Regions from separate parts of the Mesorhizobium sp. LSHC412B00 genome, predicted to be linked through region 2. Evidence: predicted binding sites of a transcription regulator. Region 2 holds the regulator's gene; each other region holds the start of a gene.
What was found. Region 2 encodes PhoB, which activates phosphate uptake and scavenging genes when phosphate is short. Its sites were predicted from a motif close to TGTCATNNANCTGTCAT; they were not measured.
Positions count from the first base shown of each region.

Region 1: a site for PhoB is predicted at 6,175-6,191, ahead of ppk2 (polyphosphate kinase 2). Genes of this name have one in related genera too.
Region 3: a site for PhoB is predicted at 4,781-4,797, ahead of X757_RS139395 (YdcH family protein). Genes of this name have one in related genera too.
Region 4: a site for PhoB is predicted at 1,745-1,761, ahead of X757_RS146040 (ceramide glucosyltransferase). Genes of this name have one in related genera too.

Region 1 is NZ_AYWB01000019.1:12,794-20,344, forward strand. It holds gene X757_RS140250 (LacI family DNA-binding transcriptional regulator) at 1-193, opposite strand, end outside; gene X757_RS1000000168675 (hypothetical protein) at 340-483, shown strand; gene X757_RS1000000168680 (hypothetical protein) at 548-691, shown strand; gene X757_RS140245 (DUF423 domain-containing protein) at 731-1,105, opposite strand; gene X757_RS140240 (multidrug efflux MFS transporter) at 1,149-2,414, opposite strand; gene X757_RS140235 (GntR family transcriptional regulator) at 2,558-3,223, shown strand; gene X757_RS140230 (DUF982 domain-containing protein) at 3,333-3,566, shown strand; gene X757_RS1000000167170 (hypothetical protein) at 3,639-3,797, opposite strand; gene X757_RS140225 (glycosyl transferase family 90) at 3,976-4,947, shown strand; gene X757_RS140220 (aldo/keto reductase) at 4,968-6,011, opposite strand; gene ppk2 (polyphosphate kinase 2) at 6,252-7,172, shown strand; gene X757_RS140210 (dihydrofolate reductase family protein) at 7,401-7,551, opposite strand, start outside.
Region 2 is NZ_AYWB01000015.1:52,728-60,278, forward strand. It holds gene X757_RS142135 (sugar ABC transporter permease) at 1-747, opposite strand, end outside; gene xylF (D-xylose ABC transporter substrate-binding protein) at 892-1,932, opposite strand; gene X757_RS142125 (ROK family protein) at 2,199-3,434, shown strand; gene phoB (phosphate regulon transcriptional regulator PhoB) at 3,465-4,154, opposite strand; gene phoU (phosphate signaling complex protein PhoU) at 4,171-4,875, opposite strand; gene pstB (phosphate ABC transporter ATP-binding protein PstB) at 4,917-5,741, opposite strand; gene pstA (phosphate ABC transporter permease PstA) at 5,759-7,075, opposite strand; gene pstC (phosphate ABC transporter permease subunit PstC) at 7,072-7,551, opposite strand, start outside.
Region 3 is NZ_AYWB01000021.1:16,384-23,934, forward strand. It holds gene X757_RS139420 (Stf0 family sulfotransferase) at 1-182, opposite strand, end outside; gene X757_RS139415 (sterol desaturase family protein) at 263-1,393, opposite strand; gene X757_RS139410 (chloramphenicol phosphotransferase CPT family protein) at 1,570-2,121, opposite strand; gene X757_RS139405 (lytic transglycosylase domain-containing protein) at 2,130-2,987, opposite strand; gene ispG (flavodoxin-dependent (E)-4-hydroxy-3-methylbut-2-enyl-diphosphate synthase) at 2,991-4,244, opposite strand; gene X757_RS139395 (YdcH family protein) at 4,532-4,711, opposite strand; gene X757_RS139390 (YdcH family protein) at 4,951-5,154, shown strand; gene X757_RS139385 (IclR family transcriptional regulator) at 5,179-5,994, opposite strand; gene X757_RS139380 (transporter substrate-binding domain-containing protein) at 6,150-6,980, shown strand; gene X757_RS139375 (amino acid ABC transporter permease) at 7,050-7,551, shown strand, end outside.
Region 4 is NZ_AYWB01000010.1:50,581-58,131, forward strand. It holds gene X757_RS146045 (O-succinylhomoserine sulfhydrylase) at 1-482, shown strand, start outside; gene X757_RS146040 (ceramide glucosyltransferase) at 494-1,645, opposite strand; gene apaG (Co2+/Mg2+ efflux protein ApaG) at 1,867-2,259, shown strand; gene X757_RS146030 (Hsp33 family molecular chaperone) at 2,445-3,476, opposite strand; gene argF (ornithine carbamoyltransferase) at 3,570-4,481, opposite strand; gene X757_RS146020 (aspartate aminotransferase family protein) at 4,500-5,699, opposite strand; gene X757_RS146015 (GcrA family cell cycle regulator) at 6,058-6,576, shown strand; gene X757_RS146010 (magnesium and cobalt transport protein CorA) at 6,681-7,551, opposite strand, start outside.

The DNA.
Region 1 (7,551 bases), on a different contig from region 2:
GCAGCCGGCCCTTGGGATCCGGGCCGGCATAGCCCATCGCTTCCGCCGCCGCCTTGACCCGCTCGCGGACCTCTTCGCGCACGATTTCCGGGCGAGCGAACACGTTGGACGCGGTACCGTGCGAGACCCCGGCCGCCTTGGCGATGTCGGCAAGCCGCACTGGTCTCGTCTTGCCGGAGGTCAATGCCGTCATTTTCGTCTCCTGAACCGGAGCCTGTTTAGCACTTTCGTTGGATCGGTTCAAATTTTCCCTTGATCGGACGGCGGAGAGAGTCTATATTTGAATCGATCCAAGGGATTCACCAAGTACAACTTGGATCGATTCAAGAGGAGGGTGCCATGCATCCCGTGAATTATCTGTTCGAAGACATCTATGGCAATGATTGGGGCATAGTCTCCGACGCCGCCACCCGCAAGCGCCGCGACAAGGTCGGGCCGTGGAGGCGTGACCTGCAATACCTTGTGAAACGCAAGCGCAGCTGATCGGCCCCGGCATTTTCGTGCCAGCTGATTGGATCGATTCAAGTTCTTGAAGAGGAGCACGAACATGCATCCCGTGAAACATCTGTTCGAAGACATTTATCGCAATTACTGGGGTATCTCGCCTGCCACGGAGCAGCCGCAACGGCGGCGGCCGACCAAGCCTGCCAAGCGCAACCGCGACCTGCTGCCGGAAAACCGGCAGGATTAAGCCTCGTGTGGTATCTGATGGGGCAGGGTTCTTGCCTCGTCAGGACCGTTGCCGCACGAGCGCCGAGGCCGCGATCACCAGCCAGCCCGCGATGAGCAAGGTGCCGCCGATCGGCGCCGACATCGGGAACAGCCGCGATCCCACGAAATCCCGTGCCAGCAGATCGCCGCAGAACAGAACAAGCCCGACGAGCAGCACCAGGCTGCCGATCCGCAAGATCCGGTTTGCGCCGGCGAGGCCGACGGCCAAAAACACCGGCGCATGCATGAGCAGGAAGGATGCGGCCGTGCCGACGAACGCGCCGCCGAGATGCGCTGAAGCCGCCGACAGCGCCACGCCCGCCGCGCCGGCAATGCCGCCGGCGAAAACGAGGATGCGCGCGCTGTTTGCTGGTGCTGACTCGGCGATGCTCATGTCTCGGGCTCCGTGATTGACGATAGGCGGCGCGACCTGTCTGTCAGGATTTTTCCGATATCGCCAGCATGTCGCGCGTGCGGCGCGCCTGGGCCAGCCAATTATACGCGGCACCGCCCGCCATCAGCAACGACGTGCCGAGAAACACCGCGCGCATGCCGAAATGGCCGCCGACGAAGCCGCCCAGCAGCGGCCCCGCAACCTGGCCGACATATTGCGCCGAGATTGCCAGGCCCAGCACATTGCCGCCGACCCCATCGGGAACATTGTGGCGGATGACGCTGGTGATGCAGGGCAACAGCCCGCCCAGCACCAGACCCATAAGGAACCGCAGCCCGACCAACTGCCAGCTCTCGGTGACGAAGGCCTGCGGTATCAACAGCAGCGCCGAGACGGCCAGCGATGCGACGATGACGTTCCAGTGGCCGATGCGGTCGGCGAGTTTGCCCAACCGTGACGCCGACAGGATGGCGCCGAGTGCGGCCGCCGACATGACGACACCTGAGACCAGGGTCACCCGGCTTGCGTCCGCGACCAGTTGCTGGACGTAGACGGTGATGATCGGCTCGATCGACATGTTGGCGAAGGTGAACAGCATGCCGGTCGCCAGCATGGCCACGACAGGGCGTTTGTCGGGGATCTGCGCCCAACTTCCCTTTGGTTTCTCCTCGCGTTTTGCCTGTACTGGCGGGCGAGGCATCTCCTTTATCAGGAACGTCGTCGCCAGCGCCGCCAGGAAAATGACGCCGCCCGCGATGAGGAAGGTGGCGCGAATACCGATCAGTGGCGGCAGCGCGCCGCCAAGCAACGGGCCGACCAGGGAGCCTGCGGTGATGCCGGCCGACAGCACGCCAAGCGCCCAGCCGGAGCGCTCCTTCGGCGTCTGCATGGCGACAAGGATCGTCGAGCCTGAGGAATAACCGCCGGCAAAGCCGATCAACAGGCGCAAAAGCACCAATTGCCAGACGGTCTGCACCATGCCGGTCAGCGACATGCAGATCGCCATGCCGAAACTGGCGCGCACCAGCATCACCTTGCGGCCATAACGGTCACCCAGCCGCCCCCACAGTGGCGCGACAAGGGCGGCGGCAAGGAAGGTGGCGCCGAAAGCGATGCCGGACCATTGCACGATCGCCGCGTGGCCGACGGCGCCCAGCTGTTCGACATAGAGCGGCAGGAACGGCAGCAGCAACGTCATCGCCACAAGCGTGCTGAATGATCCGGCAAAGCACACGAACAGGTTGCGCCGCCAATGAATGTTGTAGGTGGAAGGCGCTTCGGCGGCCTGCGCTGCACTGTCCTGCGGCATGTCCTGTCCTGTCCGCTTGCTGCGGATACCATTTTGGGATACCAACTTGGTACCTCATGGACGCAAAGCCCGGCTGCTGTCAATCAGGCGCTCTCAAAGTGATCGGCAAGACCAACGGCCGATCGCCAGCAATGGAAGCAACTATGTCGCAGATGCAGATCGTCGAAAAAGCGCTTCGCGAGATGATCCTTGGCCTCGAGATCGGTCCTGGCGAGCGGCTGACGGAGCGCTGGATCGAGAGCCGCTTCGGCGCCTCGCGCACGCCGGTCAGGGCAGCCCTGCTGCGGCTGGAGACGGAAGGGCTGATCTGCCGCGACGGGCGCGGTTGGACCGTGTCGCCGATCAACCTTGCCGAATTGGAACAGATCGCTGTGTACCGCGAAGCGGTCGAGGTCGCGGCGGTCAGGCTGACTTCGGCGCTGGCCGACAGGAGCGCAGCCGATGTCATCGAGGCGATGCTGGACTCCTGCGACACTGCCACGCCGCGCGAGGAATGGCACCGCGTCGGCATGGATTTCCATATCGAACTGGCGCGGCTCTCCGGCAACGAGTTCCTGTTTCGGGCCGTGCGCGATGCCATGACGCGCCTGTCGCGGGCGCGCTGGCTGGAGGTGCGCGACGAGGCGGCGCTTGGCCGCGCCTGGAGCGAGCATCACGCCATTCTGGCAGCGGTGCGGGCCGGCGATGCCGATGCGGCGGCGGCGCGACTTTCCGCCCATATCGCCGGCAGCCGCGCCCGCCTGGTGACGTCGTTGCACAATGACCGGCGCGGCCTGCGCGCCAGGGGTTTTGCCGTCGTCGCCGCTTGATACCGGTCACGAAAACGAAAGAACGCCGACGCCATCCGCTTTCGGCCTCGCTTCGCGGACGCCGATGGCGTAAGAGGCGGCCATGGAAAACAACCGATTTGAAACACCCGTGACCGTTAAGTCGGGCACGGAGGGAAGCACTCAGCTCTTGCGTACGGTGCGCGAGGCTTCCGATTACCTGCTCAACAGCTGGCCCGGCAAGCGCAGCCCCAAGCACCGCGAAGCGCTGCAGGCCTGCCATGACGCGCTGGCCGGCGACAAGCCGGCGATGATTGCAAGACGCGCCTTCATCGCCGCCGCGCGCGAGGTCAACGTCTTCGTCAGCGACAAGGCCCCGGCCTGATCACATCGGCCTGATCACACCGGCATTTTGCCAGGATCCGGCCCGTTTCGCGGGCCGGTGATCCTGTCTTGCCTATTTTTCTGTCTCGGTGTCGGTTTTGGAACTTGCCTCGTTCTCAGGCTCGGCGCGCTCCTTGGCCGCGACCTTGGCGGCGAGCTTCTCCGCCTTCTTGGCGGCCTTCTGCCGGTCGCGCTCTTTGCGTTCCTGACCGTAATTCGGTGGTCGAGCCATATCGTTTCCTTTCGCTGTGCCTGATCCTGCCTAGAAGCATTGGCCGGCAAACACAACAGCGCCGCGAGGGCAGATGCCAGCGGTTCTGGACTTGCGTGATGGCGAACACAATGGTTTAGAAAAGGCTGCGGGACAGTTGCTGGAGCCGCCGCCGACCGATTTCGAATCAAAACGACCGATGGCCACGCTTCAAAGAAACGCACAGAAGCTGATCTACTATGCGCGCAACGCCATGCGCGACATCGCGCCGCCGGTTCTTTTCCGGCGCCGGCTCGGCCGGCTGCTCGATCAGGCCAGGCTTTCCGACGCATCGGTCCGCCAGCGGCTCAATTACTACAACACGCTGCGGGAGCCTTTTAGCCCCAGCCCCGAGGCCGTGCCGGTCAGCCGGCTGCCGTCGGACCGCAGCATGTACTATTACGATCTGAAGGAGTTCACCCGTTATTTCGACCCAGATCTGCGCATCGACCTGGAATTCGGCGACGTCATCGAAGTGCCGAAGATGCCGTCGATCGTCAAGGACCGGCCGATAGCGGGCGACAACGGCAACGGCGTCCTGTTCAAGCTGAACAAGTTCCGTCATTTCTACATGCCGGCCGACGATGTCGCCTTCGCCGACAAGCATCCGCTCGTCGTTTGGCGCGGCGAACTCAACAATCCGATCCGCACCTTGTTGCTGGATGCAGCCCGCAATCTGCCGTTCTGCGATGTCGGCACGCCGAGGGCGACAGCACTTGCGGAATACCGCAAGCCCTATCTCAGCATCGATCAGCAGCGCCGCTATCGCTACATCATCTCGCTCGAAGGCAATGATGTCGCGACCAATCTGAAATGGATCATGAGCTCGAACTCGCTCTGCCTGATGCCGCCGCCGACTTACGAGACCTGGTTCGCCGAGGGGCAACTCGAGCCCGATGTCCATTATGTGCCGCTGGCGCCCGACTTCAGCGATCTGGCCGAGCGGGTGCATCATCTCGAGCAGCATCCGGCCGAGGCCCAGCGCATCGTTGCGGCGGCCAACGCCTATTGCCGCAAATTCGCCGACGAGCGGGCCGAGCAGGCGATCTGCCTGCTCGTGCTCTACAAATATTTCGTGCTCAGCGGCCAGATCGAGCCCGATCCGCAGGTCTGGCGGTTTATCGCGGGCTAGCCGCTTCCGGCGCCCTTAAGTCAGATAACGCTGCGGTCCATAACCAGATCGGCCGGGCCGAAGCGGTCCTTCGCCGTAAACTGCTGGTGCCAGTAGGGATAGAGCACCGGCGGCCGGCTGACGGCATCGAGGCGCTGGCGTTCATCAAAGGACAGCGTCAGGCTTGCCGCGGCGAGATTGTCTTTCAACTGGGCCTCGTTGCGTGCGCCAATCACCAGCGAACTGACGGCCGGCCGGCCAAGCAGCCAGGCCAGCGCCACCTGGGCCGCCGAGACGCCGCGAGTGGCGCCGATGTCGACCAGCACGTCGACGATCCGCCACAGCCGGTCCTCGTCGCGGATCGGTGGTTCCGACCAGCCGCCGATCTGGCGCGCCGTCGGACTGTCGCGGCGGTATTTTCCCGACAGCAGGCCGCCGGCGAGCGGGCTCCACACCAGCACGCCAAGGCCCTGGTCGACCGAGATCGGCAAGAGCTCATACTCGGCCTCGCGTGCTTCCAGCGTGTAGTGGATCTGCTGGGTGACGAAGCGCGGCTGGTGCTGGCTGTCGCTGATGCCGAGCGCCTTCATGACCTGCCAGCCGGAATAGTTGGAGCAGCCGACATAGCGGATCTTGCCCTGGGCAACCAGCGTGTCGAGCGCGGCGATGGTTTCCTCGAGCGGCGTCGCGCCATCCCATTCGTGCAGGAAATAGATGTCGATGACATCTGTCCTGAGGCGCTTCAGGCTCTTCTCGCATTCGCGGATCAGATGATGGCGCGACAGGCCCTCGTCATTGGGGCCCTTGCCGATCCGCATGCGCGCCTTGGAGGCGATCAGCACGTCCTTCTTGCGCTTGCCGCCGAGCGCCTCGCCGATGATCTCTTCCGACAATCCGTTCGAATAGACATTGGCGGTGTCGATGAGATTGATGCCGGCATCGATGCAAGTGTCGATGATGCGCGAGGCCTCCGCGAGATCGGAATTGCCGACGGCAGCGAACGGCCCGCTGCCGCCGAAGGTCATGGTTCCCAAGGTCAGCGTCGAAACTTTCAAGCCGGAACGGCCAAGCGTGCGGTATTCCATGTCGGTCCTCGCAATTTTGGTGGGTGGGGATTTACTGGAGAAGGGCGGGCAGCCCGAACGGGTCGGCCATTTGTAGGACAATTTGAGCGGCTTGTCGCCATGCCACGGCGATGGATCAGCCATGCCTCGCCGATTTGCAGCGATGATCGGCTGGCTGGCGGGTTGCAATAAAACCGTCATTGCCGGCCTATATCAAGTCGGCTCAGGGTTTCATGTCAGCCGGCAAGCGGAGCAGTGGAAATGACCGAGTTGAAGCAGAATTCTCCGGCCAGGGATTGGCTGGAAGCCGAACTCGCCGACATGCTCGACGAGGACTATGAGCTTGAAATGTCGGAGCCGGCGCTGTCGCTGGAGATCTCCAAGATCTACAAGAACGCGCATCCGCCGTCGATCGACCGCATGCAGTATTTCCGCGACCTGATCGGCTTGCAGTCGGAACTAATCAAGCTGCAGTCCTGGGTCGCCTACCACAAGAAGAAGCTGGTGGTGGTTTTCGAAGGACGCGATTCCGCCGGCAAGGGCGGCGTCATCAAGCGCATCACCCAGCGCCTCAACCCGCGCATCTGCCGCGTCGTGGCGCTGCCGGCGCCGACCGAGCGCGAAAAATCGCAGTGGTATTTCCAGCGCTACGTGCCGCATCTGCCGGCCGGCGGCGAGATCGTGCTGTTCGACCGCTCCTGGTACAACCGCTCCGGCGTCGAGCGGGTGATGGGCTTTGCCGAACCCGATCAGGTCGAAGAGTTCTTCCGCGACGTGCCGGAGTTCGAGCGCATGTTGGTCCGCTCCGGCGTCACGCTGGTCAAATACTGGTTCTCGATCACCGACGAGGAACAGCAGATGCGCTTCATGATGCGCATCCACGACCCGATGAAGCAGTGGAAGCTGTCGCCGATGGACCTGCAGTCGCGCGTGCGCTGGGAGCAGTACACCAAGGCCAAGGAAGAGACGTTTGCCCGCACCAACATCCCCGAGGCACCGTGGTACATCGTCGAAGGCAACGACAAGAAGCGGGCGCGGCTGAACTGCATCGACCATCTCCTCAAACAGCTGCCCTATGAGGACGTGCCGCACGAAGAAATCACGCTGCCCGAGCGGGTGTTCAACCCGGAGTACGAGCGCCAGGTCCTGCCGCGCGAGCTTTACGTGCCGGAGAAGTATTGAGCGTCTTCGCAATTGAAGACACGAGAGGACGGCATTCTTTCGCGCCCCCCTCTGTCCTGCCGGACATCTCCCCCACAAGGGGGGAGATTGGCAGCTTCGCCGATGGCGCCCTTCTTGCTACGTTGATGAGTGGCGAAAGCCGGCGCGACATCCGATCTCCCCCGGCGTGGGGGAGATGTCCGGAAGGACAGAGGGGGCGCGACGGATCGCAATTTTCCCAAATGAGGCTTACACCCGCTTGATCGTCACATGCGTGGCGAGCGCTGTCGCCACCTGCTCGGTGCACTGGTAACCCAGCTTCAGCATATCCAGCCCGGCAAACAGGCTCTCGCCCCTCCCGAGCAACACCGGCGACACCGCCAGATGCAACTCGTCAATG
Region 2 (7,551 bases):
GCCGAGGATGGCCGCGCAAGTGACCACGCCAAGCAAGGTCTCGGCCCAGACGGGGCGCAGTGGAAAGCTGAAGCGCTTGCGCTGTGAGCGACCGTTGAGCAGCGCGAAGGCGACCGCCGCGCAGGCGACGATGCCGACGATCCAGCTGGCAGCGGCGCCAATCGAGCCGCGTGGTCCGCCGCCCATCAGCTGGAAGGTGGCGTCGAGTGGCGCGACCGTGCGCCCGCTGGTGATGAGCCATGCCATGCCACGCCAGACCAGCAGGCCACCAAGCGTCACGATGAAGGCCGGAACCTGCATATAGGCGATGATGAAGCCCTGGAACGCGCCGATCAGCAGACCAAGCACCACGCCGGCGGCAAGCGCGACGACCCAGAGCCAGGGGTTTCCAAGCTGGAAGCCGATGACGCGAATCAGGAATTCGGCCTGTGCCACGCCCATGATCATGCCGATCACGCCTTCGACGGAGCCCACCGAAAGGTCGATGTTGCGCATGACGATGACCAGTACCATGCCGGTCGCCATGATCGCGACCGAGGACGTCTGCACCGACAGGTTCCAAAGATTGCGCGGCGTCAGGAAAAGCCCGCCCGACAGGATATGTATGCCGACCCAGATGACCAGCAGCGCGCCGACCATGCCGAGCATGCGCGTGTCGAGCTCGGTCGCCTTCAGGAACCGGGCGACCGCGCCGAGTTCAGACGCTCGTGCCGTATCGGCCTGCGGATTTGAGGTCGTGTCGGTCATGATGTCCTCCAGCGGCTTGCCGTCTGGCGCGGATGCCGGACCACAGCCTAGAAGTTTGCCGCCGATGGCGGAAACACACAATTCTCGTAGAGAAAACGCCGCGGCTTGACAGCCGCGGCGCCTCATTTCTTCAAGTCGTCGAGATCAGTTGCAAGCCGCGACGCTGCCTGCGGCGACGCCTGTGCAGACTTCGTCCTTCTTGATCCAGCCGGCGTCGATGACGACGTTGAGGTTGTCCTTGGTGATCGCGACGGGGGTCAGGAACAGCGACTTGACGGTGTTGCCGTCAGGCGTGGTGAAGTCCTTGGCGCCGGCAATGTCGCCCGTCTTCTTGCCATCGGCAAGCTGCGAGGCGATCTCGGCGGCGTTCTTGCCGAGTTCGCGCGCGTCTTTCCACACCGACACCGTCTGCGTGCCGAGCGCGATGCGGTTCAGGGCGGCATGGTCGCCGTCCTGGCCCGAGACCGGAACCGTTCCGGCAAGGCCCTGCGCCGTCAGCGCGGCGACAACGCCGCCGGCGGTGCCGTCATTGGCCGCAACCACGGCATCGACTTTGTTGTCGTTGGCGGTCAGGAACTGTTCCATGTTCTTCTGGGCGTTGGCCGGCAGCCAGCCATCGGTATAGGCCTCGCCGACATTCTTGATCTTGCCCGAGTCGATGGCTTCCTTGAGCACTTCCATCGAGCCCGAGAACAGGAAATCGGCATTCGGATCCGAGCCAGAGCCCTTTATGAAGACATAGTTGCCTTCGGGCTTCGCCTTGAACACTTCGCGGGCCTGCATGCGGCCGACTTCCTTGTTGTCGAAGGTCAGGTAAAAAACGTCCTTGTTCTCGATCAGGCGGTCATAGCCGACGACCGGAATGCCTTCGTCCAGCGCCTTCTGCACCGCCGGGCCGATGGCCGAGGCGTCCTGCGCCAGGATGATCAGCGAGTTGGCGCCCTGCGAGATCAGGCTTTCGACGTCGGTCAGCTGCTTGCCGGGATTGGACTGCGCGTCGGCCGAAATGTACTTGTCGCCGGCGGCTTCGATCGCCGTTTTCATCGCCGCCTCGTCGGTCTTCCAGCGCTCTTCCTGGAAGTTCGACCACGACACGCCGATGACCTTGTCCTTCGCCTGCGCGACCGACATCAGCGCCAGCGACATGGCGACACCCGCCAGCATGGCGGCTGCAAATCTGTTCATTATAACCCTCCCTGCGCCGCCCACGGCGCGACAAAACCGGCCCGAAGGCCTGCACAAAGAGGCTCCATTTTTTCGAGCCTCGAAAAAATACTGGTTCAATGATAAGGCACTGTCAACATCGATTATGATGGATTCTGATAGCGTTGCCGAATTTTTTCGAGCTCCGCAATAAACAATGACAGGGCTGCCGGCGTCTGCCAATATTTGGCTGGTGCCGTCGAACGCCTTCACTATCATGAGGCGCGAGGAGGCCGGGAGGAAAACAAATGTCGGTTGGGATCCGCCACGACGATCTGCGCCGTCGCAACCGTGCGATGGTGATTTCGGCCGTGCGCCGGGCCGGCCAGCCGTCGCGGACCGAGATTGCGGCGACCACCGGCCTCAGCCATTCGACGATATCGGCAATCTCGTCTGATCTAATTCAAGAAGGCATCCTGATTGAAGGCAAGCCTGGCGAGACCGGCTCGCTGAAACGCGGCCGGCCGCAGGTCGGCCTTGGCCTCAACCCGGAAGCGGCGGCGGTCATGACCGTGGTGCTGTCGCTGAACTTCCTCTCCGTCACCGTCATCGACTATGCCGGCCAGGTGGTCGCGGAAGAACAGCGCCGGCTCGACACGCTGACCATGCCGCGCGACGAGCTGATCGGCGAATGCGTAGCAATCGTCGGGCGGCGTCTCGCGGACCCGGACCTCGATGTCCAGAGCATCGCCCGCATTGCCATGGGCATCCAGGGCATCACCGATTCGCAGGCGCGGGCCATGCTGTGGTCGCCAATCACGCCACTGACCGACATTGCCTTCGCCGACATGTTGGAAGCGGAATTCGGCATTCCTGCCACCATGGAGAACGACTGCAATATGATGGCGGTGGCCCTGCAATGGCGCCAGCCCGAGCGCTACCGCGACAATTTCATCGCGATCCTCTTGTCGCACGGCATCGGCATGGGGCTGGTGCTGAAAGGCGAACTGTTCACCGGCACCCATTCCTCGGGCGGCGAGTTCGGCCACATGATCCACCGTCCGGGCGGCGCGCTCTGCCGCTGCGGGCGGCGCGGCTGCGTCGAGGCCTATGCCGGAAACTACGCCATCTGGCGCAGCGCCAAAATGATGAGCGAAGATGCCGAGCCGGTCGATATCGGCGACGCTGATATGCGCGCACTCGCCGCGCGCGCCCGCGAAACCGATGGCCCGGAGCGCGAAGCCTATCGCAAGGCCGGTGAGGCGCTCGGCTTCGGCCTCGGCAGCCTGTTTGCGCTGATCGACCCGGCGCCTGTCGCCATGGTTGGCGTCAGCGCCGCCGCCTTCGACCTGATCGAGCCGGCATTGCGCGAAGCGATCGCCCAGACCGCCGGCGGCCAGCACTCGAAATCGATCTCCTTCGACACCGAGCCCAACGAGCTGCCGCTGATCCGCGAAGGCTGTGCCATGCGCGCGCTCGGCTTCGTCGATCAGGAGATTTTCGCGCCGGGCATTCAGGCCAAATCCGGCAAGCATGTCGCCTGAATGGCCGGCAACGGCGCGACGCGCAGCATCCTAGTCTTCCCTGATCGCGTAGCCGGCGCCGCGAATGGTACGGATGACATCCGGCATGCGGCCGTTGTTGACCGCTTTGCGTAAGCGCCCGACATGGACGTCGACGGTTCGCTCGTCGATGTAGATCGTCTCGCCCCAGACATTGTCGAGCAGCTGGCTGCGCGAGAACACGCGGCCGGGATGGCGCATCATGAATTCGAGCAGCCGGAACTCGGTCGGTCCGAGCCTGATCTCGCTCTTCTTGCGGTAGACACGGTGCGACTCGCGGTCGAGCACGATGTCGCCGACCTTGAGCACGCTGGACAGCACTTCCGGCTTGGCCCGGCGCAGCAGCGCCTTCACGCGCGCCATGAACTCCGGCGTCGAGAATGGCTTGACCAGATAGTCGTCGGCACCGGTGGACAGGCCGCGCACGCGATCGCTTTCCTCACCGCGCGCGGTCAGCATGATGATCGGCAGCCGCTCGGTTTCGGGCCGCACTCTAAGCCGCCGGCAGAGCTCGATGCCGGAAACAGCGGGCACCATCCAGTCGAGCACCAGGAGATCGGGCACGTTTTCCTGCAGGCGGATCTCGGCCTCGTCGCCGCGTGTCACCACCTCGACGTGATAGCCTTCGGATTCGAGGTTGTAGCGGAGGAGCACGCCTAGCGGCTCCTCGTCCTCCACGACCATGATGCGTGGCGCGATCATAGGCAGTTCACCCTCATCAGGCCGGCGTGGCCATCGCCGTCTCGTCCTGCTTCGGACGATTGGCGGGCAATTGCTGGCCGGTCAGCACATAATACGCATTTTCGGCGATGTTGGTGACATGATCGCCGATGCGCTCAAGATTCTTGGCGCAGAACAAGAGATGCGTGCAGGCGGTGATGTTGCGAGGGTCTTCCATCATGTAGGTCAAGAGCTCACGAAACACGGACGTGTATTTGACGTCGATGCGCTCGTCGTCATTCCTGAGTTTTGCAAGAGCTGCCGCATCGGTGGCGGCATATTCCTCGACGACGCCTTGCACCTGGATCAGCACCAGCTGCGCCATGGCATCGATGGAGTGCGAGAGGTCGCGCGGCGTGACGCTCAAGCCCACGGTGCCGACGCGTTTGGCGATGTTCTTGGCGAGATCGCCGATGCGCTCGAGGTCGCCGGCCATGCGGATCGAGCCGACCACGGCGCGCAGATCGTTGGCCATCGGCTGGCGCTTGGCGATCAGCGTGATGGCGCGGTCGTCCAGTTCGCGCTGGCGCGCATCCATGATGGCGTCGTCGGAAACGACACGCTGTGCCAGCGCATTGTCCGAATTGAGCAGCGCCCTGGTCGAGCCGCTGACCATCGAGCCTGCCAGATCGCCCATGTCGCCGATCAGCTTGCTGATCTGCCCGAGCTCTTCATCGAAGGAGGCGACGGTATGTTCACCCATGATCTTGGTCCTCGTGCCTGAAAATTCACCCGCCGGACGGCTCAGCCGAAGCGGCCGGTAATGTAGTCCTGGGTGCGCTTGTCGTCGGGGTTGGTGAACATCTTGTCGGTGGCGCCCTCCTCGACGAGATAGCCGAGATGGAACATCGCCGTGCGCTGCGACACGCGCGCCGCCTGCTGCATCGAGTGGGTGACGATGACGATCGTGTAGTTCTGGCGCAGTTCGTCGATCAGCTCCTCGACACGGGCGGTGGCGATCGGATCGAGCGCCGAGCAGGGCTCGTCCATCAGGATCACCTCCGGCGACACGGCGATGGCGCGCGCGATGCACAGGCGCTGCTGCTGGCCGCCGGACAGGCCGGTGCCGGGCTCCTGCAGGCGGTCCTTGACCTCGTTCCAGATCGCCGCCTTCTTCAGGCTCTGCTCGACGATCTGGTCCATGTCGGACTTGCGCTTGGCCAGCCCATGGATGCGCGGGCCGTAGGCGACGTTCTCGTAGATCGACTTCGGGAACGGGTTGGGTTTCTGGAACACCATGCCGACGCGGGCGCGCAGTTCGACGACATCGATGTTCTTGTCGTAGATGTCGTCTTCATCGAGCGTGATCTTGCCGGTCACCCGCGCCAAATCGATGGTGTCGTTCATGCGGTTGAGGCAGCGCAGGAAGGTCGACTTGCCGCAGCCGGACGGGCCGATCAGCGCCGTCACCTGGTTCTGACGCACGTCGAGATTGACGTCGAACAACGCCTGCTTCTCGCCGTAGAAGACGCCGACCTTGTCGCCGCGCATCTTGATGACTTCGTTCGACTTGGCGTTCATTTTGTCGCCCACTGCATTCTCAAGGGACTGTTCGGTCATGATGTTCATACCAAATTGCCTTTTTTCTACCAGCGCCGCTCGAAGCGGCGCCGGAGCACGATCGCGGTGATGTTCATGGCCATGAGGAAGACGAGCAGGATGATGATGGCGCCGGACATGCGCTCGACAAAAGCGCGCTCAGCCTCGTTTGCCCACATATAGATCTGAACCGGCAGCGCGGTCGCCGGATCGAAAGGCGTCGTCGGATAATCGGCGACGAAAGCGACCATGCCGATCAAGAGCAGCGGTGCTGTCTCGCCGAGCGCACGCGCCAGGCCGATGATGGTGCCGGTAAGGATGCCTGGGGCGGCAAGCGGCAGGATGTGATGGAACACCATCTGCATCTTGGAGGCGCCGAGACCTAGGGCCGCCGAGCGGATCGACGGCGGCACCGCGGCGAGGGCGGCGCGCGTGGCGATGATTATGGTCGGCAATGTCATCAAGGTCAGCACCAGGCCGCCGACGAAGGAAGCCGAGCGCGGCATGCCGAGGAAGTTGATGAACACGGCAAGGCCAAGCAGACCGAAGACGATCGACGGCACCGCCGCGAGATTGTTGATGTTGACTTCGATCAGGTCCGTAAAGCGGTTCTTCTTGGCGAACTCCTCCAGATAGATGGAGGCGGCGACGCCGATCGGCAGCGCCAGCAACAGCACGATCACCATCATGTAGAACGAGCCGATGATCGCCACGCCCATGCCCGACGTTTCGGGCCGGCTGGAGGCGCCATAGGTGAACAGGCCGGTGTTGAAATGCTCGGCCATCACGCCGTCGGCTTTAAGCTTGTTCATCCAGTCGATCTGCTGGTTGGACACCTTGCGGCGCGCTTCATCGACGCCGAGGTCGATCTGGCCCTTGAAGGCCGAGTCGAGGTTCGCGGCAGCCAGGATGTCGACGTCACGCGTCCTGCCGATCACCGACGGATCGGCGGAGACGATGTCGCGCAGCTGGACGCGGGCGCCTTCCGACAGGAAGCCCTTGAGCTTCAGCATCATCGGCTTGTTGGCCGGATCGATGCCGAGCTTGGCCACCAGCGCGTTTTCGGCGAGCTTGGGATAGTTCGCCTTGATCAGCACGGTAGGGTCGGTCGCGCGCTTGCCGGAGGGATCGATCACCTTCTCGTCGAAGGTGACCGGCAGCGTCACCGTCGTCTGCCAGAAGGCGGTGTAGCCTTTCGAGACGATGGTGATCAGCATGATGGCCAGGAACGCCAGGCCCACCGAGATCGCAATCACGCCATAGATGCGGAACCGGCGTTCGGCGGCATAGCGCGCCTTCAGCCCGATGTCGCGGCGCGGTCGCGCGACGGCGCCCGCCATCGTGTCCAGGGGGATGTCGGTCATTCGTACTGCTCCCGGTACTTGCGCACGATGTAGAGGGCGACGATGTTCATCACCAGCGTCAGCGCGAACAGCGTCAGGCCGAGCGCGAAGGCGACCAGCGTCTGCGGCGAGTTGAACTCGAGGTCGCCGGTCAGCTGGTTGACGATCTTGACGGTGATGGTCGTCATCGCCTCGAACGGATTGGCCGTCAGATTGGCGGCGACGCCCGCCGCCAGCACGACGATCATCGTCTCGCCGATGGCGCGCGACGCCGTCAACAGGATGGCGCCGACGATGCCGGGCAGTGCCGCCGGCAGGATCACCCGCTTGATCGTCTCGGAGCGGGTGGCGCCGAGGCCGAGCGAGCCGTCACGCATTGCGCGCGGCACCGCGGTGATGATGTCGTCGGACAAAGAGGACACGACCGGGATCAGCATGACGCCCATCACCAGGCCGGCGGTGAAGATGCTCTGGCCCTGGATGAAGGGCGAGCCGCC
Region 3 (7,551 bases), on a different contig from region 2:
TCGAAATCATGCGCGCTCATCGTCTCGGGATGCGGCAATTTCCACTCTTCGGCCCATTCCGCTTTGTCCTGCCGCCGGTAGAATGAGTGCGGATCGCCGGCTGTTTTCGTCGAGGCCAGAAGGCCGCACAGCAAAGTGCTTCCGGTTCTCGGCGTGCCGCAGATTATGTAGCCGTCAAGCATCTGGGACTCTGTCGCTTGTCATGGATTGGGCTAACCCCGCCAGGGCGCGGTGACACGCGCGCTTCGCGAAAGGCTCCAGTCTAGCCGCGCCGGAAGGGATAGAGGAATTGCTGCCAGTATCCGTTCGGAACGGGATGTCCGTGAATGCCGTAGCCGTTCGGCCAGCGCCCTTCGGGCATATGATGGGTGCCGAACAGCCGGTCGAGCAGCGGGAAATGGATGGCGAAATTTACGTCGATCGCTTCTTTTTCGAGGCCGTGATGCCAGTGGTGGTAACGCGGCGACACCAGCACCTTTTCGACTGGACCGAAACTGGTTCCGATGTTGGAATGGATGAACGACGAATAGACGTAGACGATCAATATATACGTCTGGATAGCCGATTCATCGAACCCCAGCACGAACATCGGGGTGGCCGTCAGGCTGCGCAGCACGATGATTTCCAGGAAATGCATGCGCGCACCGGCAATCCAGTCCATCGACTTGGCGGAATGGTGCACGGCATGGAACTTCCACAGCCAGGGAATGCGATGAAAGGCCCGATGCACCCAATACTGGGCAAGGTCGGTCAGGAACATCACCGCCAGCAGTTGCACCAGCCACGGCAAGCCGTGGACCCAGGCGCGCACCGAACCAAGGGCGCCCTGTGAATTGACGAAGTTGGACGGCGCCAAGGTCAGGTAGGTCAAAATCTGCACCAGCAGCGACGAGACCAGATAGTAGAACAGGTCCTCGCGCCATTCGTCGCGGAACACGGTCTGATCCTTGTTGCGCGCGAAAAGACGTTCGAGCGGGACGAACAGCACACCCATGAACAAGGCGTTCAGGATGAAGAAATCGAGCCCGAAGAACACCCCGTCGATGTGCAGTTGATGGCGCACCGGAAGCATGCCGACCAGCGACGCCAGCAGCACAGTGAACATCGCTGCCGCGCCGAGCGTCTTTTGCCTGCGCAGCGTCATGCTGAGGATCGCCAGGATATAGCCGGAGATGAGGACGAAATAGAGCACCGGCTTGAAGAACAGCATCTGGTGGATGGGGGCCAGATCCGGCATCGATGTAAGCGACGGGTAGCGCAGCACGATGACCATCAGCAGGGCGGTGACCCCGGCAAGCAAGCCAATCGAGCCGGACAGCCAGCCAGAACCGAACGGCCGTTTGGCGCGCGGCGTTTCAAGTTCACTTACAACGCGTCTAAGGAAATTTGCCACCGCCCCCTATGCCCCGCCTTTTTGACGATCGCAAAAAAGCTCTCGTCGGAGATATCGACCTCTTTTGCTACAGCAGGGCTCATTAATATTTAATCGCCACGACCCTGCACATGACGGGTGACTATCGCTTTTGGGCGATTGGAAGAGCCATGATTGCAACAAAAGAACACCGGCCACTATAGTCGGAATCTTTCCTGGATGCGACGGGCGCATTCAAGCGGCGTCAGCCGGCTGGTGTCGACTTCGAGGTCGTAGTCCATGCCCTTGTGGACGCGTCCATATTGCCAGCGCGCCAGGCCAGGCAGCCTGTCGGCGCGCGCGGCCTCGCGCGCTTCCAGCACCTCCAGCGGCGCCATGACGCCGACCAGATGCAGGTCAAAGCTCGACAGCAACTTGCGGTGCTCCGCTATCTCGTCATTGAAGATCACGTCGTCGACGATGAGATTGTTGCCTTGCCCGGCCATGGCGGCGATGGCATGGCGCATGCCGCGCATGGCTCGCGCGCCGACCGGCCCGCTCCTGATCACCACCGACGGCCTGCCGTCTTCCAGCACCGTCTCAAAGGAAAACCCGTCGGCATGATCCTGCAGCGCCGGCGGCAGCATGTCGATGAAAGCATCCATCTGGACATGCAGGAACGGTTCAGCGGCGATTGTTTGCAGCGCCCTGGCGATCGAGCTTTTGCCGGCGCTGCCGACGCCATTGAGCAGGACGATTTTGGCCGTCATGTCGCCCCCTATCGGTTGCGCACGACGATACAGGCGCCGCCGACGCTTTGCAGTTTCTGGCAGATGACGTTGGCGGCGCTACGGTCGTCGACACCGATCCTGACGGCGTAGATGCCGCGTCGGCCGATCGGCGTGCGCACCCGGCTGACCACCGGGTCACGACCGGAAAGCAGCGCCGGAAACCGGCTCCTGACCCGCAGCCACTGATTGATCGCAGCGCCCCTGCGGAAATTGCCGGCCACCTGGACGCCCCATGGCTTCACATTGATCGACGCCATGGCCACGGTTCTAGACATGATCACCGGCAGCTTGCGGCAGGCGACGGCAAAGCTGGTTTTCCCGTCGAGCGGCTCGATCGTTCCGGCGTAGGCGCTGTCGGAGAACTTGTCGGCCGGTTCGCCCATGATGTCGAAGACGTAGCTCTCGGTCTCCATCGGCAGGAAACCGCCGGAACCCAGCCAGCGCGAAACGCGGCTCTCGCCGGCATTGTAGGCAGCCGCCGCCAGGCCGAGATTGCCGAAGCCGGTCTTCATTTCGGCGAGATATTTCGCCGAAGCCGGGATCGCCTGGTCGATATCGAAAGGATCGGCCAGCCCGCGCATCTTGGCGGTGCCCGGCATGAACTGGGCGATGCCTTCGGCACCGACCGGGCTAACCGCATTGGGATCGAAGCGGCTTTCTTTCCAGATCAGCCGGGCGAAGTAATCCTTCGGCAGGCCGTTCCGCTCGGCATGCGTCTCGATCAGGTCACAGACACGGCCGATCAATCGTTTCGCCGCCGAGCGCGATTGCGGTGGATCGGCAAGTGCCTGTCCGGCACCCAGCCCGCAGAGCAGGATCACACCGGCTTTCAGCAGCCCCCGCATGGCTTATTCGGCCGCAGCCTTGCCGTGCTGTCCAAACCGCTGCTCGATATAATCGGCGACCATTTTTTCGAAATCGGCGGCGATCGACGGACCGCGCAGCGTCGCCGACTTCTTGCCGTCGACGAAGACGGGCGCGGTCGGCGTCTCGCCGGTGCCGGGCAGCGAGATGCCGATATCGGCGTGCTTGGATTCGCCGGGGCCGTTGACGATGCAGCCCATCACCGCGATCTTGAGGTTCTCGACGCCGGGATATTTCTCCCGCCAGACCGGCATGTTCTTGCGCAAATCGGCCTGGATGTTCTGGGCGAGCTCCTGGAACACGGTGGAGGTCGTGCGACCGCAGCCGGGGCAAGCGGCGACGATCGGCACGAACTGACGGAAGCCCATGGTCTGCAGCAGTTCCTGCGAGACCTGCACCTCACGCGTGCGATCGCCATTCGGCTCCGGCGTCAGCGAGATGCGGATGGTGTCGCCAATGCCTTGCTGCAAGAGGATGCCCATGGCAGCCGACGAGGCGACGATGCCCTTGGATCCCATGCCGGCTTCGGTGAGGCCAAGATGCAGCGCATGGTTGGAACGCGTGGCAAGCTCGGTATAGACCGCGATCAAATCCTGCACGCCGCTGACCTTGGCCGACAGGATGATCTTTTCGCGGGCGAGGCCTATCTCTTCAGCCATTTCGGCCGACAGGATCGCCGACTGCACGATCGCCTCGCGGGTTACTTCCTGCGCCGTCAGCGGGAAGCCTTGGCGCTGGTTCTCGTCCATCAGCCGGGTGAGCAACTCCTGATCGAGCGACCCCCAATTGACGCCGATGCGCACCGGCTTGTCATGCCTGATCGCCATTTCGACGATCGCCGCGAACTGGCGGTCCCTCTTGTCCTTGAAGCCGACATTGCCGGGATTGATGCGGTATTTGGCCAGCGCCTCGGCGCAGTCCGGATGGTCGGCCAGCAGCTTGTGGCCGATATAGTGGAAGTCGCCGACCAGCGGCACATTGATGCCGAGCCGCTCGAGCCGTTCGCGGATGCGCGGCACGGCGGCGGCGCTCTCGTCACGATCGACGGTGATGCGCACGATCTCGGAGCCAGCGCGATGCAAAGCCGCAACCTGCGCGACGGTCTGGTCGATATCGGCCGTGTCGGTGTTAGTCATCGACTGCACGACGACCGGCGCGCCGCCGCCGACGACCACGCCGCCGACATCGACGCCGACCGATGTCCGGCGCCCAAAGGGGGAGGAAAAATACCCGGTCATGCCGGCAGCCTCTTGATCACCCGAGCGACACACGTCCACGTCGACGCACGCTCAATCAGCTATCAGCGCATAGCGCTGAGGTTCGGGCATGAGGTGGAGGAGCAAAGATGGCTTGTCAATGGCGACAGACAAGCAGAGCCGCCAAATCGCAGCAGCGCGGCGACCCCACAGACGGGTTTCGCCGGCCAACAGTATCGGAATCAGTAGCAAAAACAGGCCTCCGGCGGCATGTCGCCACCGGAGCGATAGTCACGCGCCAAGGCGGCGCGTCTAATCCTGGAAGGGCGTCAGTGTCTCGTCGGTTTCGCCTTCAGTTTTTCAATCTCGTCCTTGAGTGCCAGCTTGCGTCGCTTCAGATTCACGATTTCGAGGTCGTCGACCGATGGATGGTTCATCGCATCGTCGATCTCGCGTTCGATATCACCGTGTTTCCGCTGCAACTCATCAAGATGGGATGCAAGAGACATGATTGGTTCTCCCTTTCATGGTTTCCTCGATTGCAGCCGTCAAAGGCACGTCCACCGCAGGTCGCATCTGTGACGGCACCATGACAGTCTGCCACCATCCGGCTGCGATGTCGAATGCTGCGTGGTAGCATTCCACGACAATGTGATATGTGATATTGGCTGCGCGCCGGCGGCAATTGATGCCGCCCCCGCCCAATCATGCCCATTGCCGGGCGCCGCAGACATGCAGACGGTAGAGAATGTCCGACCAGGAAAAGGCCGATGTCCGCCTCGAATTTTCCCGCCTGAAGCAGGAGCATGCCGATTTCGACGCGGCCATCAATGCGATGATCGCCATGGGCTGCGACCCCTTGCAGATCCAGCGCATGAAGAAGAAGAAGCTTTTCCTCAAGGACCGGCTGATGGCGCTGGAAGACAAGATCATTCCGGACATCATCGCTTAGCCGACGGCCTCGGGGCCTAACTGCTCACCCCGCTATCGACAGCCGCGCCGCGCGATGGCGCAGCAACGTCAGCAATTCGTCGGTCTTCTCCGCTGAAGTGTCGATCGGCACCACCAGGCACATCGTCGCCTCGACCTTGCCGGCGGCCGCGAAGACAGGGGCGGCCAGGCATTTGGTGTAGGCGTCGACCAGCCCCGAAGTGATGCAATAGCCGGTCGTTCTGGCCGTCGCGATATCGGCAACGAAGTCGTCGAACTGCAGCCTGCGGCCGTCGGGCAGCAAAAGGTCGTCTTCCGAGACCATGTCCTGGATGGCGGCCCTTTCCAATCCGGCCAGAAGCAGCCGCCCCGATGCCGTCCATGGCAGCGGGATCTGCAGGCCGGTGGCCGAGCTGATGCGGAACGGCCTGGTGCCGGGGCTGGAATGGACGATGGTATAGCGCCCGCTTTGCAGCATGCACAATTCGGAGGTCTCGCCGGTCTCGCGCGACAGATTGTCGACCTCCTGCCGGCCCCGCCTAAGCAGGTCGTTGCCCCTGACATAGTCCATTCCATAGAGGTAGAGCTTCTTGCCGAAATAGACCCGGTTGCCGTCGCCCTCCATCTCCAGGAGACCCGCATCGACCAGCGAACGCACCAGCGTATAGGTGGTGGAGCGCGGCGCATTCACCCCCTTGGCGAGATCGCCAATGCCGATGGCGCGCTGCGTAACATGCAGGAAGTCCAGGATCTCCAGCACCCGGTTGAGGCCCTTCTCGCGCGAGCCGGAGGTCTTGTCGGGCGTCGGGCTCCCGGCTGGACCAAGCTCCGCCCGATCCGTGAGTCCATTGCTGTCTTGCATAACTGATTCCTGATGTTAGTATCTGTCTTGTATAGGATACATGTGTCTATTGTAAGAGACAATCAGGTCGGCGACACGTGTGTCTGTAAGGGGAACTCAAACAACAGGAGGTCGCAGTGAACGACGCATCCAAGCGAGATTTTCTGAAACTAGGCATGGCCGGGCTTGCAACGGCGGGCGTGATGACCGCTGTCAGCGCCGAAAAGGCGGCGGCACAAGCCGCATCCGACAGCGTTCTGCGCACCGCGCTTGACCGCGGAAAGCTGATCGTCGGCACCGGCAGCACCAACGCGCCATGGCATTTCGAAAACGATGCCGGCGAGCTGGTCGGCATGGACATCACCATGGGACGCATCCTGGCCAAGGGTCTGTTCGACGATCCGAGCAAGGTCGAGTTCGTCATGCAGGATCCGGCGCAGCGCATCCCCAATGTCACCACCAACAAGGTCGACATTACCATCCAGTTCATGACCATGACCGCGCAGCGCTCGCAGCTGATCCACTTCTCCAGGCCATACTATGTCGAGGGCGTCGCCCTGCTGACGCTGCCGACGGCGGAAAACAAGACCTTCGACAAGCTGCTCGCCGGTGGTTCGGCGACGCGCATCTCGATCCTGCAGAATGTCGATGCCGAAAGCTCGGTCCATTACGCCCTGCCGGAGGCGCAGGTGCTGCAGATCGACACCCAGGCCAATGTGCTGCAGGCACTGGAATCGAAACGCGCCGATGCCGCCGCTGTCGATCTTTCAACCGTGCGCTGGCTGGCCTCGCGCAACCCCGACAAATATTTCGATGCCGGCAAGAGCTGGTACTCGATGCTCTACGGCGCGGCGGTCAGGCAGGGCGACCTGGACTGGCTGACCTTCGTCAACCAGACCTTCACCATCGCCATGTTCGGCCATGAGACCGCACTCTACGACGCCGCCTTCAAGGACTATTTCGGCCAAGAGCCGCCGGCCCGCCATCCCGGTTTCCCGGTTGTCTGACAAGTGCTGGCGGAAGGGTTAGCCCTTCCGCCTTCTAGTTCGCATCCCCTTGGTTATTGCGGGAGACGCATGGGCTATACGCTCAACTTCAACCTGATCTGGCGCCATTTCGACAAGCTGTGGGGCGGCCTTCTGCTCAGCCTCGAGCTTGCCGTGATTTCGATTGCCATCGGCGTCGTCATCGGCCTGGTGCTGGCGGTCTGGTATGTCTCGGCCGGACGCGTGGTGCGCGCCATCATTGCGGCTTACGTCGAATTCATCCGCAACGTGCCGCTGATCCTGCTCGTCTATCTTGTCTTCTACGGCCTGCCGACGGTGATCGACGTCGCCTACGACGCGCCGACCTCGTTCGTGCTGACGCTGTCGGTCTATAGCGGCGCCTATCTGGTCGAGGTGTTCCGCTCCGGCCTGGAAGCCGTGCCGCGCGGCCAGCTCGATGCCGGCAAAGCCATCGGCCTGACGCCCTGGCAGCGGCTGGTTCATGTGCGCCTGCCGACCATGCTGCGCATCACGCTGCCGGCGCTGTCCAACACCTTCATCTCGCTGTTCAAGGACACGTCCATCGCATCGG
Region 4 (7,551 bases), on a different contig from region 2:
ATTTCCGCCACACCGGCCCGAGCCTGTCGCCGTTCAACGCCTGGACGCTGCTCAAGGGCCTGGAGACGCTGCCGGTTCGGGTGCGCCAGCAGACGGAAAGCGCGGCCAAGATCGCGGATTTCCTGGCAGGACGGCCGGAAATCGCCCGCGTCATCTATCCCGGCCGCGCCGACCACCCGCAGGCCGACATCGTCAAGAAGCAGATGACGGGCGGATCGACGCTGATCTGCCTCGACGTCAAGGGCGGCAAGCAGGCGGCCTTCGCCTTGCAGAACGCGCTCGACATCGTGCTGATCTCCAACAATCTCGGCGACGCCAAGAGCCTGATCACCCATCCGGCGACCACCACGCACAAGAACCTCAGCGACGAAGCTCGCGCCGAGCTTGGCATCGGGCCGGGAACGCTCAGGCTGTCGGTCGGTCTTGAGGATACGGACGATCTGCTGGAGGACGTTGCGCAGGCGCTGAAGGCCGCCGGATAGGCCGCGAGGCGTCACGCTCCCGACGAAACCTCTTCCAGTTCGGCCGTCTTGGTGCCGATGGTCATGATGTTGCCGCGCCAGTCGACGGCGCCGCTCAGCCAGCCGCGCGCCCAGATGGCGGGAAGCATCATGTCGCGCACCATCATCGCCGGGACCATGCGCAGCGACAGGTGCCAGCCCTTGGCCGCGGCCAGCGCGCATTCGGGAATGTAGGCCGCCGTCAGCACGGCCAACACCGTGGCCGGCAGGCTGATGCCGGCACTTGCGGCCGCCACCAGCGCCAACGCCAACGGCACGGCGACGCCGGTCAGGATCTCGGGTGCGAAAAACAGCGGGAAAGTGACGCGGCGCAACCGCGCCCAGCGCGCCTGGCGCGACCAGATGTCGGCAAGTCGGCGCTGCCCCAGTGGTTGCTCGAAAGGCGAGGCAACGAGATTGACGTGCAGGCCCAGTCCGTTGACCAGCTTGGTTGCAGCAGCATCCTCGGCGATCTCGGCGGCCAGCGCGCGGATACCGCCATTGGTATCGAGCATCGGCTTGTTCCACAGCATGCTCTTGCCCTGGGCAAAGCCGAGACCGAGCGCCTCGCCGGCATATTGCCAGCGCGCCTGCAGCGTGTTGAGGAACGCGCATTCGACCTCGGCCCAAAAGCCATCCGGCCGAGAGCCGATCGGCGTCGAGCAGATAAGCCCGGTATTGGTCCGCCAGGCCGCCATCAGGTGCTGGACGTAATCCCTTGGCATCAGCACGTTGGAATCCGCGAGAATAACCCAATGATAGAGCGCCGCTTCCCAGCCCTTGACGCAGTTGTTGAGCTTCGGGTTGCTGCTGACGCGGTCGTCGCCGATCAGCAGCCGGGCCGGCACGTTGGGAAACAGGACGATCGCCCTGTTTATCAGTTTGACGACGGGATCGTCGGCGTGAGCGACGCAGAAGATCAGTTCGTAGCGCGGCCAGTCGAGCGAGAAGGCTCGCTGCAGCGTCTCTTGTGTGAACGGCTCCACGCCGCGCGACGGTACGACGATCGAGACCGGTGGCTGCTCGTCGGACGGCGGAGGGATAAGGCGACGCGCTTGCAGTTTCGACGAAGCAAGCAGGATGCTGGCAAGATTGGAAAGAAGCAAAGCGGAGGAAGCGAAGGCGGCTGTGAGAGCTAGTTCCATGAGATCTGGTCACTCCGGAAAGGCCGCTCGCGGCTGCTTTGTCAGTCGACAGATGGGCCTTGAGTCGCCGGCAAGGTTTGCCCACACCAACACTGTCATGTGTCACTTAAATGACATTGTTTGTCGGCACCTCCGCTTTGAGGCTGGCAGGACATGCCGTTGTGCGCGTATCAAACCGCATAGCGCGACAAATGTTCCTTGCCGCGCAACCGGAGCAGCCCATGTATCGCGCCGTCACGCGCAACATCGAAGTGCAGGTCAGACCGTTCTACCTGGAGGACCGCTCGGACCCGGCGGAGAACCGTTATGTCTGGGGCTACCAGGTGACGATCGACAACCAGTCGGACGATTTCGTGCAGCTTATGTCGCGTTACTGGCACATCACCGACGGCAGCGGCCGGATCGAGGAAGTGCGCGGCGCCGGCGTGGTCGGCGACCAGCCTGAGCTCAATCCCGGCGACAGCTATCAATACACGTCAGGCTGCCCGCTCTCGACGCCCTCCGGCTTCATGGTCGGCCACTACACCATGCGCAACAAAAAGGGCGAGACGTTCGACGTCGCTATTCCCGCGTTTTCGCTGGATCTGCCGGGGACGCGGCGGACGGTGAATTAGGGGTTTTCTCCCCATCTCTATACGGGGAGAAATGCCCGGCAGTGCAACGAGGGGCGCCGCCGGACTCATGAGGTTATCTTCCACGCACATGACGCAGGCTATGCGCGGCCATTCACCAAAGTTCGCGCTGCCCCTCATCCGCCCTTCGGGCACCTTCTCCCGTGAACGGGGAGAAGGAAGAGATGCTACTGAGCTGCAAACTCCGCCGGGTCGAAGTCGTACTGCTTCGAGCAGAACTCGCAGGCGACGTGGATGCCGCCATCTTCGGTGCTGTCCTTGATCTCCTGCGCGGAAAACCCCTCGAGGATGCCGCGTATCTTGTCCCTTGAGCAGGAACATTGGTCGGCGACCGGCACGCCGCCGAAGACGCGCACGCCATGTTCGTGGAACAGCCTGTAGAGCAGCCGCTCGGCGCCGATGGTCGGGTCGATCAGCTCGGTCGGCTCGATGGTGCCGAGCAGCGCCACCAGCTCGCGCCACGAATTGTCGGCCGGCTCCTGCGTCACGTCACGCGGATCGCCGTCGCCGCCCGAAATGTCCGGCACGCGCATGCGCTCGGGTGACTGCGGCAGGAACTGCGCCAGGATACCGCCGGCGCGCCACTGCTCGCGCGCACCGCCGGGGCCGGGCGTCAGCAGCTTGGCCACCGACAGCCGGAGGTCGGTCGGGATCTGCTCCGACTGGCGGAAATAGGTGCGCGCGGCGTCTTCCAGCGTCTCGCCGTCGAGCTGGACGATGCCCTGATAGCGCTGCGTGTGCGCGCCTTGGTCGATGGTCAGCGCCAAAACGCCGCTGCCCAGCAGCGTCTGCTGCGAGGTTTGGCCTGCGGCCACCAGGGCCTCCAGCCGGTCGGCATCGAAGCGCGCATAGGCGCGCAATGCCGAGGGCGTGGAGAAATCCGCGACCAGCATGTCGACAGGCCCGTCGGTGCGGGTCTGCAGGATGAACTTGCCTTCAAATTTGAGCGAAGTGCCGAGCAGCACCGTCAGCACACAGGCTTCCGCCAGCAGGCGGGCGACCGGCTCGGGATAGTCATGACGGTTGAGGATGGCGTCGAGCATCGGCCCGAGCTGCACGGTGCGGCCGCGCACGTCGAGCGGGCCTACCTCGAAGGGCACGACATGATCGTCGCCGGCATAGCCGAACTCGCCGAGTTTGGGGTGATGTTCAGTCACTTGATGCGTTTCCAACATGACAAAGCTCCAGGGCGCGGCCATGCGGCCCGGAGGGGTGCATGCGTCCAAACGCGCTTGATTTGCGTGATGGGGCGCAAATAGGCATCGCGCCGCCCCGGATCAAGCGCTTGGAGATCAAGCGCCCAGACACCAGGCCAAAACCGCCTTCTGGGCGTGGAGCCGGTTCTCGGCTTCGTCGAAGACCACCGAATGCGGACCGTCGATGACCTCGTCGGTCACTTCCTCGCCGCGGTGCGCCGGCAGGCAGTGCATGAACAGGGCGTCGGGCTTGGCCCTGGCCATCAGCGCCGCATTGACCTGATAGGGCGAGAAGACATTATGGCCGCGGGCGCGGTGTTCCTGGCCCATCGACACCCAGCAGTCGGTGACGATGCAGTCGGCCTCGTCGACGGCCTCTTCGGGCGAGCGGGTGAAGTGCAGCTTGCCGCCATTGCTCTTCGACCAGTCAATGTGCTTCTGCGCCGGCTCGCTGCCTTCCGGCACGGCGACATTGAGGTTGAAGCGGAACCGCGCCGAGGCCTCGAGCAGCGAATGCAGCACGTTGTTGCCGTCGCCGGTCCAGGCGATGGTCTTGCCGGCAACCGGACCGCGATGCTCCTCGAAGGTCATGATGTCGGCCATCAGCTGACAGGGATGGGTGTCGTCGGTCAGCCCGTTGATGACCGGAATCGTGGCATTCTCGGTCAGCTCGAGCAGCCGCTCATGCGACGTGGTGCGGATCATGATGGCGTCGACATAGCGCGACAGCACCTTGGCGGTGTCGGCAATGGTCTCGGAGCGGCCGAGCTGCATTTCGGTGCCGGTCAGCATGATGGTCTCGCCGCCGAGCTGTCGCATGCCAACGTCGAAGGACACGCGCGTGCGCGTCGACGGCTTGTCGAAGATCATGGCCAGCACCTTGCCTTCGAGCGGTTTGGTCCGTTCGCCGGCCTTGAGGCGCGCCTTGCGCACCACCGCATCGTCCAGCATCAGGCGCAGATCGCCTTCGGAAACGGCGGAAAGATCGGTGAAATGGCGAAGGCTCATCGGGAATGGTTCTCGGGATTACTTCGCGGCGGCCGCGGCGATGGCGTCGGTCAGGCCCTTGGCGCCGGCGCGGATGCGATCGAGCGCTTCGCCGATCTCGGCGTCGGTGACGGTCAGCGGCGGCAGCAGACGAATGACGTTGTCGCCTGCCGGCACCGCCAGCAGATGCTGGTCGCGCAGCGCCATGTTGACCTTGGTGTTGGGCATGGCGCATTTCAGGCCAAGCATCAGGCCGCTGCCCCTGATGCCTTCGATGACATCGGGAAATTCGTCGGCGACCGCCGCCAGGCCCTGCTTCATCAGCAATGCCTTGCGCTGGACGTCTTCAAGGAAGCCGTCTTCCAGCACGACGTCGAGCACAGCGTTGCCGACCGCCATGGCCAGCGGATTGCCGCCGAAAGTGGTGCCATGCACGCCTGCCGTCATGCCGACGACAGCGTCGTCGGTGGCGAGGCACGCGCCCATCGGGAAGCCGCCGCCAATGCCCTTGGCAATCGCCATGATGTCTGGCGTCACGCCGGTCCATTCATGCGCGAACAGCTTTCCGGTGCGACCGATACCGCACTGGACCTCATCGAAGATCAGCAGCAGGCCATGCTGGTCGCAGAGCTGCCGCAGCCGCTTCAAGGATTGCGTCGGCACCGGGCGGATGCCGCCCTCGCCCTGTACCGGTTCGATCAGGATCGCGGCGGTCTCTGGTGTGATCGCCTTCTCGGCGGCGTCGATGTCGTCGAAGCCGACCTGGTCGAAGCCTTCGACCTTGGGGCCGAAGCCTTCGAGATATTTGTACTGGCCGCCGGCGGCGATGGTCGCCAGCGTGCGGCCGTGGAAGGCGCCTTCGAAGGTAATGACCCGGAAGCGCTCGGGATGGCCCTTGACGAACTGGTAGCGCCGCGCCGTCTTGATCGCGCATTCGAGCGCCTCGGCGCCGGAATTGGTGAAGAACACCTTGTCGGCGAAGGTGGCGTCAGCCAGCCGCTCGCCGAGCCGGGCCTGCCCCGGGATCTCGTAGAGATTGGAGACGTGCCAGAGCTTGGCCGCCTGTTCGGTCAGCGCCGAGACCAGATGCGGATGGCTGTGGCCCAACGAATTGACCGCGATGCCGCCAGCGAAATCGAGATATCGCTCGCCCTTGTCGGTAACCAGCCAGGTGCCTTCGCCATGGTCGAAGGCCAAAGGGGCGCGGGCAAAGGTCTCGTAAAGCGCCGAACCGCTCATTATATGCGTCTCCGGTACCGGAAAAATCAAAAAAGCCGCCAAAGCGGCGGCCTTTGCGGCTTATCGTGTTTTTCGGCCATGAAGTCAACGAAAACGTCGCGCAGAGGCGCGCGGCAAGCTCCCGACGAGACGCCGGCTCATAAGCGACCGGGCAAGTTGGGGAAAACCTAAAAAACCGATTCGTGTTGCACCTGGGACTCTTGTCACCGAGTCAACACATGAGGTAATTGTAGTCGGGAAATAACTAGATTTCGTGCGGCGGACCTAATCACCTAATATATGTGGTGTCTGCCCCGGCAAAGATTGCCGGGTCGGGAATGGATTCCGGCTGCCGCACACTTAGCAGGAGCGCGGTCTCATGAACTGGACTGACGAGCGGGTCGAACTTCTCAGGAAACTGTGGTCGGAGGGCTTGAGCGCAAGCCAGATCGCCGCACAACTCGGCGGGGTCAGCCGCAACGCGGTCATCGGCAAGGTGCACCGGCTGAAGCTGTCGGGCCGCGGACGCTCGACCGCGACGCCGGCGCGTCAGAAGAAGACAACGCAGGGATCTTCGATCCAGAAATCGGTGCCTCGCGCCGCAACCACGCAGCGCCATGTCACGACGTCGATCGGGGCGAACGCGCTGCAAGCGCAGTTCGACGCCGAGCCAGTGGCGCGCCACTACATCCGCCCGGTCGAAAACGTCGTCGTGCCGATCTCGCGGCATCTGCAGCTCACCGATCTCACCGAGCGCACCTGCAAATGGCCGAATGGCGACCCGCTGTCGGAAGACTTCAACTTCTGCGGCAACGAGGCGGCTGAAACCGGACCTTACTGCAAGTACCACGCAAGGGTGGCGTTCCAGCCGGCTTCAGAGCGGCGCAGAAGCCGGTAGTTAGGAATAGGGATTGGGGACTGGGCAGTAGGGAATGGGGTAGCGCTCGTGAGGCGCTACCTTATTCTGCCTACTGCCTACTGCCTACTGCCTACTGCCTACCATCACAGCCACCCACTCTTCCGAAATCGCCAATACAAAAACGAGCAGATCAGCGCGATCGAGACCAATACGACGGGATAGCCGTATTGCATCTTCAGCTCCGGCATGTCGTCGAAATTCATGCCGTAAATGCCGGCGAGCGCCGTCGGCACCGCCAGGATCGCGGCCCATGAGGCCAGCTTCTTGGTGTTCGCGGTTTCCTGGCTCTGGCCGACCAGCAGGCTGGCTTCGAAAGCGAAGGCCAGAACCTCGCGCAGGCTGTCGATCTTTTCCTGCACGGTGCGGATATGATCGGTGACATCGCGAAACAGCGGATGCATGGCGGTATGGATCTGCGGCAGGTCGGCGCTGGTCAGCCGGCGGCAGACCTCGACCAGCGGCAGCGCCGCATTGCGCAGGCGCAACAGATCGCGGCGCAGCATATAGAGCCGCTCGATGTCGGGACCGGTCATCGGCTTCAGCAGCACCCTGTCCTCGATCGCCTCGACCTCGTCCTCGATCTGCTCGAGCACCGGCATGTAGTTGTCGACGATGAAGTCGAGGATGGCGTAGAGGACGAAATCCTCGCCCTTGGCCAGTGAGTGCGGACAGCTTTCCCAGTGCTGGCGCACGGCGGCGTATGAGGTCGAGGGACCATGCCTGACGCTGACGATATAGCCTGAGCCGACGAACAGATGCGTCTCGCCGAAGGTGACGCGTCCGTCGATCAGCTGTGCAGTGCGGGCAACGATGAACAGCGCATCGCCATATTGCTCGATCTTCGGCCGCTGGTGCGGATGTTCGGCGTCTTCAATCGCCAGCTCATGCAAATGGAATTGCGCCTTGACGCGCAGCAGAAGCTCGCGGTCGGGTTCGAGCAGCCCGATCCAGACG